2 regions of the Pseudomonas tructae genome follow, and region 1 is predicted to be linked to the other one. Evidence: predicted binding sites of a transcription regulator. Region 1 holds the regulator's gene; the other holds the start of a gene.
The links. The regulator FliA, encoded in region 1, starts transcription of late flagellar genes. The targets are predictions, from matches to a motif close to CTAAAGTTTNNNNNNNNNNNGCCGNTAA.
Positions count from the first base shown of each region.

Region 2: a site for FliA is predicted at 1,930-1,957, ahead of EXN22_RS04925 (methyl-accepting chemotaxis protein). Genes of this name have one in related genera too.

Region 1 is NZ_CP035952.1:2,009,997-2,013,293, forward strand. Features, by position in the region: gene flhF (flagellar biosynthesis protein FlhF) at 1-218, shown strand, start outside; gene fleN (flagellar synthesis regulator FleN) at 339-1,172, shown strand; gene fliA (RNA polymerase sigma factor FliA) at 1,169-1,909, shown strand; gene EXN22_RS09315 (chemotaxis response regulator CheY) at 2,013-2,387, shown strand; gene EXN22_RS09320 (protein phosphatase CheZ) at 2,407-3,195, shown strand; gene EXN22_RS09325 (chemotaxis protein CheA) at 3,208-3,297, shown strand, end outside.
Region 2 is NZ_CP035952.1:1,092,788-1,096,084, forward strand. Features, by position in the region: gene EXN22_RS04925 (methyl-accepting chemotaxis protein) at 1-1,842, opposite strand, end outside; gene ypfJ (KPN_02809 family neutral zinc metallopeptidase) at 2,053-2,937, opposite strand; gene pcaH (protocatechuate 3,4-dioxygenase subunit beta) at 3,138-3,297, shown strand, end outside.

The sequences.
Region 1 (3,297 bases):
CCAGCCTCGGCGAAGTATTGAGCCTGGCAATCAGTCACGAACTGCCTGTGGCCTATCTTACCGATGGCCCGCGCATTCCTGACGACCTGCACCTGCCGCGCCGGCACCAGTTGGTCAGCCGCGCAGTGAGTGTGCAGATGCAGGACGAGCCCAGCGAAGAGGCCATGGCCGACATGTTCGCTGATCTCTACCACAGCCCTGGCAAACGCGTGGGCTGAGGTGAATATGAATACGTTGCAAAGTACCTACATCAATGGTCTGCCAGGCATTTTTCAGGTGTTGAAAGCGCAGCCCAGTCATGTGGCCTCGGTCTAAGTAAGACAAGGTAAAGAACAAACATGGGTAGCATGCATCCCGTACAGGTGATCGCCGTGACCGGTGGCAAAGGTGGCGTCGGCAAGACTAACGTGTCAGTGAACCTGTCGCTGGCGCTGGCTGAGCTTGGCCGTCGGGTCATGCTGCTGGACGCCGACCTGGGCCTGGCCAACGTCGACGTGCTGCTGGGCCTGACGCCCAAACGTACCCTGGCCGACGTCATCGAAGGCCGCTGCGAGCTGCGCGAAGTGCTGCTGCAAGGCCCTGGTGGCGTACGCATCGTGCCGGCGGCTTCGGGTACGCAAAGCATGGTGCACCTGGCGCCGGCGCAGCATGCCGGACTGATCCAGGCCTTCAGCGAGATCGGCGACAACCTCGATGTGCTGGTGATCGACACCGCTGCGGGTATCGGTGACTCGGTAGTCAGCTTTGTTCGCGCCGCCCAGGAGGTGTTGCTGGTGGTCTGCGACGAGCCCACCTCGATCACCGATGCCTATGCCCTGATCAAGCTGCTCAATCGCGATTACGGCATGAACCGCTTCCGCGTCCTGGCAAACATGGCTCAGAGCCCTCAAGAGGGGCGCAACCTGTTCGCCAAGTTGACCAAGGTCACTGATCGCTTTCTGGATGTCGCTCTACAATACGTCGGCGCGGTGCCTTACGACGAATGCGTGCGCAAGGCGGTGCAGAAGCAGCGAGCAGTCTATGAAGCCTTCCCGCGTTCCAAGTGCGCGCTGGCATTCAAGGCCATTGCCCAGAAAGTCGACACCTGGCCGCTGCCTGCCAACCCACGGGGTCACCTGGAGTTCTTCGTCGAACGCCTGGTGCAACCGACGAGTGCAGGTCCGGTGCTATGAACGCCAGCGGTTATCGGATGTACAGCAAGGCTTCGCGTGACGCCCAGTACGAGTTGATCGAGCGTTACGCGCCGTTGGTCAAGCGCATCGCCTACCACTTGCTGGCGCGTCTGCCGGCCAGTGTTCAGGTCGAGGATCTGATCCAGGCCGGGATGATCGGCTTGCTCGAAGTCGCCAACAAGTACGATGCGAGCAAGGGTGCCAGTTTCGAGACCTATGCCGGTATCCGTATTCGTGGGGCCATGCTCGATGAAGTGCGCAAGGGCGATTGGGCACCGCGTTCGGTACACCGCAATACCCGCATGGTCAGTGACGCGATTCGTGCAATTGAAGCAAAAACCGGTCGTGACGCTAAAGATCACGAAGTTGCTGCCGAACTTCAATTGAGTCTCGACGATTATTACGGGATTTTGAATGACACCCTGGGCAGCCGCCTGTTCAGTTTCGACGACCTGCTGCAGGACGGCGAACATGAAGGTCTGCACGAGGGAGGTGCCAGTGCCCAGCTCGAGCCTTCGCGCGACCTGGAAGACGAGCGTTTTCAGGCAGCCTTGGCCGATGCCATTGCCAACCTGCCCGAACGTGAGCGTCTGGTGCTGGCGCTGTACTACGACGAAGAGCTCAACCTCAAGGAGATCGGTGAGGTCCTGGGGGTGAGCGAATCGCGCGTCAGCCAGTTGCACAGCCAGTGCGCGGCACGTTTGCGTGGTCGCCTGGGGGAATGGCGAGCGCGTTGAACACCGGTTCAATGCAGTCGTGAAATGCAGTACCGAATTGATTGAATGCGCGTTCCGCGCTGAACGCGTTAAAGACTGCTTGGAGGTCTAATTGAACAAAGACATGAAAATCCTCATCGTGGACGACTTCTCGACGATGCGGCGGATCATCAAGAACCTGTTGCGTGATCTGGGCTTTACCAACACCCAGGAAGCCGACGACGGCAACACTGCGCTGCCGATGCTCGAAAGCGGCCACTTCGATTTTCTGGTGACCGACTGGAACATGCCTGGCATGTCCGGCATCGACCTGCTGCGCAAGGTACGGGCTGATGAGCGCCTGAAACACCTGCCGGTGCTGATGGTGACCGCCGAAGCCAAGCGCGAGCAGATCATCGAAGCCGCCCAGGCCGGAGTCAACGGCTATGTGGTCAAGCCGTTCACTGCCCAGGTGCTGAAAGAAAAAATCGAAAAAATCTTCGAGCGCGTCAATAGCTGAGGTACGCCACGGGGGCGCTATGGAGCAAACACAATCATCCTTGGGCGAGTTCGAGTCGACACTCAAGAAGCACGCCAAGGAACTGGTCGACAGCCTTGAGAAAGGCAAGTTCGGCGACGCGGTGCAACTGATCCATCAGCTGAACCAGACCCGTGACCTAGGCCTGTACCAGGAAGTCGGCAAACTTACCCGCGAGTTGCACAGTGCGATCGTCAGCTTCCAGATCGACCCGCACATGCCGCAGGCCGAGGAAGTGTCGCAGATTACCGACGCGACCGAACGCCTGTCCTATGTGGTCAAGCTGACCGAGGGCGCGGCCAATCGCACCATGGACCTGGTCGAAGCCAGTACACCGGTTCTCAACGCGTTGAGCGACGAAGCCAGGGAACTGAGCGTCGACTGGCAGCGTTTCATGCGCCGCGAAGTGGCGGCGCCGGAGTTCCGTGAGTTGGCCAAGCGTGTCGACAGTTTCCTGACGCGCAGCGAGGAAGGCAACCGCAAGGTCGCCGGGCACCTCAATGACATTCTTCTGGCCCAGGACTACCAAGACCTGACCGGCCAGGTGATCAAGCGCGTCACGACGCTGGTCACCGAAGTAGAAAGCAATCTGCTCAAGCTCGTGCTGATGGCAAGCCAGGTCGACCGTTTTGCCGGTATCGAACATGACCACCAGCAGCTGCGCGCTGAAAAAGATCAAGAAAAACATCCGACTCGGGGTGAAGGTCCGCAGATTCATGCCGATAAGCGTGAAGACGTTGTGTCCGGTCAGGACGATGTCGACGATCTGCTGTCCAGTCTGGGTTTTTAGGGAGCACGTTTAATGAGCTTCGGCGCCGATGAAGAAATCCTTCAGGATTTCCTGGTAGAAGCCGGCGAAATTCTTGAGCAACTGTCCGAGCAACTGGTCGAG
Region 2 (3,297 bases), 920 kb from region 1:
GGTCTCGTCACTGGCCGCAGCCGTCTGCTCGGACACATCGCGCACATTGATGATGCTGCGGCTGATCTCTTCGGCCACCGCGCTCTGCTGTTCCGCCGCTGCAGCAATCTGCTGGTTCATCGACTGAATGTTCGACACTGTGCGAGTGATGCTTTCCAGCGAGGAACCGGCCTTGCGAGTCAGCTCGACGCTGCTGGCCGTCAGGTTGCGGCTGCCGAGCATCACATTGGCGACCTGCTGGGTACCGCTCTGCAGGCCAGCCACCAGCTCTTCGATCTCTTCGGTGGATTTTTGCGTACGCTGGGCCAGGCCGCGAACTTCGTCGGCGACCACGGCAAAACCACGCCCGGCTTCACCGGCACGGGCCGCTTCGATGGCGGCGTTGAGGGCCAGCAGGTTGGTTTGCTCAGCCACCGATTTGATCACGTCCATGACGCTGCCGATCTTCTGGCTTTCCTGCTGCAGTTGGCCCATGGCTTCGGTGGAGCGATGCACTTCTTCTGCCAGGCGTTCGATCTGGCTGATGGCTTGGGCAACCACCTGGTCACCGGCACGGGCCTGGCTATCGGCATCGGTGGCCGCTTGCGAGGCGTGCTCGGCGTTGCGTGCCACTTCCTGTACGGTCGCGGCCATTTCGTGCATGGCGGTAGCGACCTGATCGGTTTCAACTTTCTGGCTGTTGACCCCGGCGCTGGTTTGCTCGGTGACGGCCGACAGCTCTTCAGCTGCGCTGGCGATCTGGGTGACGCCGTCGCGAATGCCGGTGATCAGGTCGCGCAGGGTCGAGCCCATGCGCTGGATGCCTTGCTGCAGCACACCCAGTTCGTCGCGGCGGGTGACACGCAGGTTGTGAGTCAGGTCGCCGGCGGCGATTTTCTCGACTACTGCCAGAGTTTCACGCAGCGGGCGGGTGATCTGCCGGGTGATGATCCACGCTGCCAGTACGCCGACCAGCAGTGCCAGCAGGGTGGCGGTCAGTTGCAAGCTACGGGCCTGCACGCTTTCGGCGTCACGACGCTCGAGCTGGATCTGGTACAGGGCGTCGCTGGTCTTGACGATGTCAGCCCCTTGGACCGTCATCTCCTGACGTGCCACGGCAACATCGGCTGTGGCGTCGCGGAACTGGCGTACGGCGTCACGGTAGGCCATGACGGCGCTTTCGAACTGTTTGATGCGCGTCGCTTCGCCTGGCAATTGGCTGTTCAGGCCGGCGATTTCGGCCAGGGCGGTATCGAGCTGACGCAGGGCCAGTTGCTCGGTCTCGCTGCTGATGTCGGCGATGTAGCTGCGCACGGCCAGGCGAACCAACAGCAGTTGTTCCTTGGTCTGGGTGATGGTGCGGAACTGCGCCAGCCGGTCACCCTCGGGCAGGGCCAGCACGTCGCGGTTGATCGCTTCGATCAGCTCGATGGCGCGGCTTGCGGCCTGGTTCATCGAGTCGCGCGCGGCCAGGCTGGTCTTGTAACCGGCGCGCATCTTGTTGATCGACACCTGGTACTCGCCAATGGTCTGCCCCAGGTCCTGGAGCAGCTTGATGTTCTCGGGGCTCTTGAAGCTCTTCAACAGCTTTTTCTGTTGTTCACTGAAGGCATTGAGCTTGACCTGGACATTGCCGGCCGCTGCGTCGTCGCCATTGGTCAACATGTACTGCAGGCGGGAGATGCGCAGGTCGGTCAGGTCGCCGTTCAGCTGGGTGATGTCGCTCATCCAGTTGCTGCGATTGATCAGGCTGCCCAGGCTGTTCCAGCCGGTCAGGGCCAGCAGGCCGGTAAGCAACAGCACCAGGCCAAAGCCCAGGCCGAGTTTCAGGTTGACGCTGATGTTGGCAAACCAGCTATTCATGCAATCCCTCCAGGAACGTTGTGCTTCTTGATCCGAATCGGTGGAAGGTTGTTGTTATTCATGGCCAGCCGATGTTCTGAGCAGGGTTTATCGGCGGCTTGCGCCGGAGCTGAAACGCTATTTCAGCAAAAATGACCAACGGTAAGTAACAGCGCGTTTCTGCGGCCATCCTGAGCGTTCAGGCGGCCGCGAAACGGCGGCAAAGGTGGGTCAGAGTGCCCGTGCGCTGAAGGTGTCGCACTGGTTGATATCACCCTTGGCGAAGCCGGTCTTGAACCAGCGCTGGCGCTGCTGTGAGGTGCCGTGGGTAAACGAGTCCGGCACCACGCGGCCCTGGCCCTGCTGCTGCAGGCGGTCGTCACCGATAGCGTTGGCGGCGTTCAGGGCTTCTTCGATATCGCCCGGCTCCAGCCAGTTCAGGCGTTTTTGCGCCTGGTAGGCCCAGACTCCGGCCAGGCAGTCGGCCTGCAGCTCCTGGCGTACCAGCAAGCCATTGTCGCCCTCCATGCGCTCGCCACGTTGGCGGGCAGCCTGGACCTTGGCCGAGACGCCGAGCAGGGTTTGCACATGGTGGCCGACTTCGTGGGCGATTACATAAGCCTGGGCAAAATCGCCAGCGGCCGAGAAGCGCTGTTCCATTTCGCGGAAGAAGCTCATGTCCAGGTAGACTTTCTGGTCGGCCGGGCAATAGAACGGCCCGACCGCCGAAGAGGCAAAACCGCAGGCCGAGTTGATCTGGCCGCTGAACAGGATCAGGTTGGGGTCTTTGTACTGGCGGCCGGCCTGGGCAAAGATGGCTTTCCAGGTGTCTTCGGTGTCGCCCAGGATCGAGCGGACAAACTCGGCCTGCTCGTCATTGGCCGGTGGTGCTTTGCTGCTGCCGGGGCTGACCGGCGCGGTCTGCTCCTGGCCCATCTGCCCGGCCAGTTGGCCGAGGATCTGCAGCGGGTCCTGGCCGGTGATCCAGCCAATCCCGACAATCAACAGGATTGCCCCCAGGCTCAGGCCTTTGCCACCGCCGAAGCGCATGCCGCCACCACCCTCGCCACGGGCATCGACCACATTGTCGCTACGCCTGCCTTTTCGCCATTGCATGAGTGCTCTCCGGAGCTTGGAAACATGAAGTCAAAGATTAGTTCACCGTGCGGGGGGCTGTCAGGTTCCTGATCTATCCATAACCATTTGGTTATGTCTGGCGCTGTTCTTTTCAGTATTCGCCGGGCCCCGCATGCCGGAAACTGCCTGCTCGCCTGCCACGCCCAGGCCCTCCAATAATTCCAAGACAGGAGAACGGCATGTCTGCGCAAGACAACAGTCGCTTCGCTATCCGTGATCGCAACTGGCACCCGAAAGCCTTCACCCCCGACTACAAGACCTCCGTCGCCCGTTCGCCGCGCCAGGCCCTGGTGAGCATCGCGCAGTCGGTCAGCGAAAGCACCGGGCCGGATTTTTCGC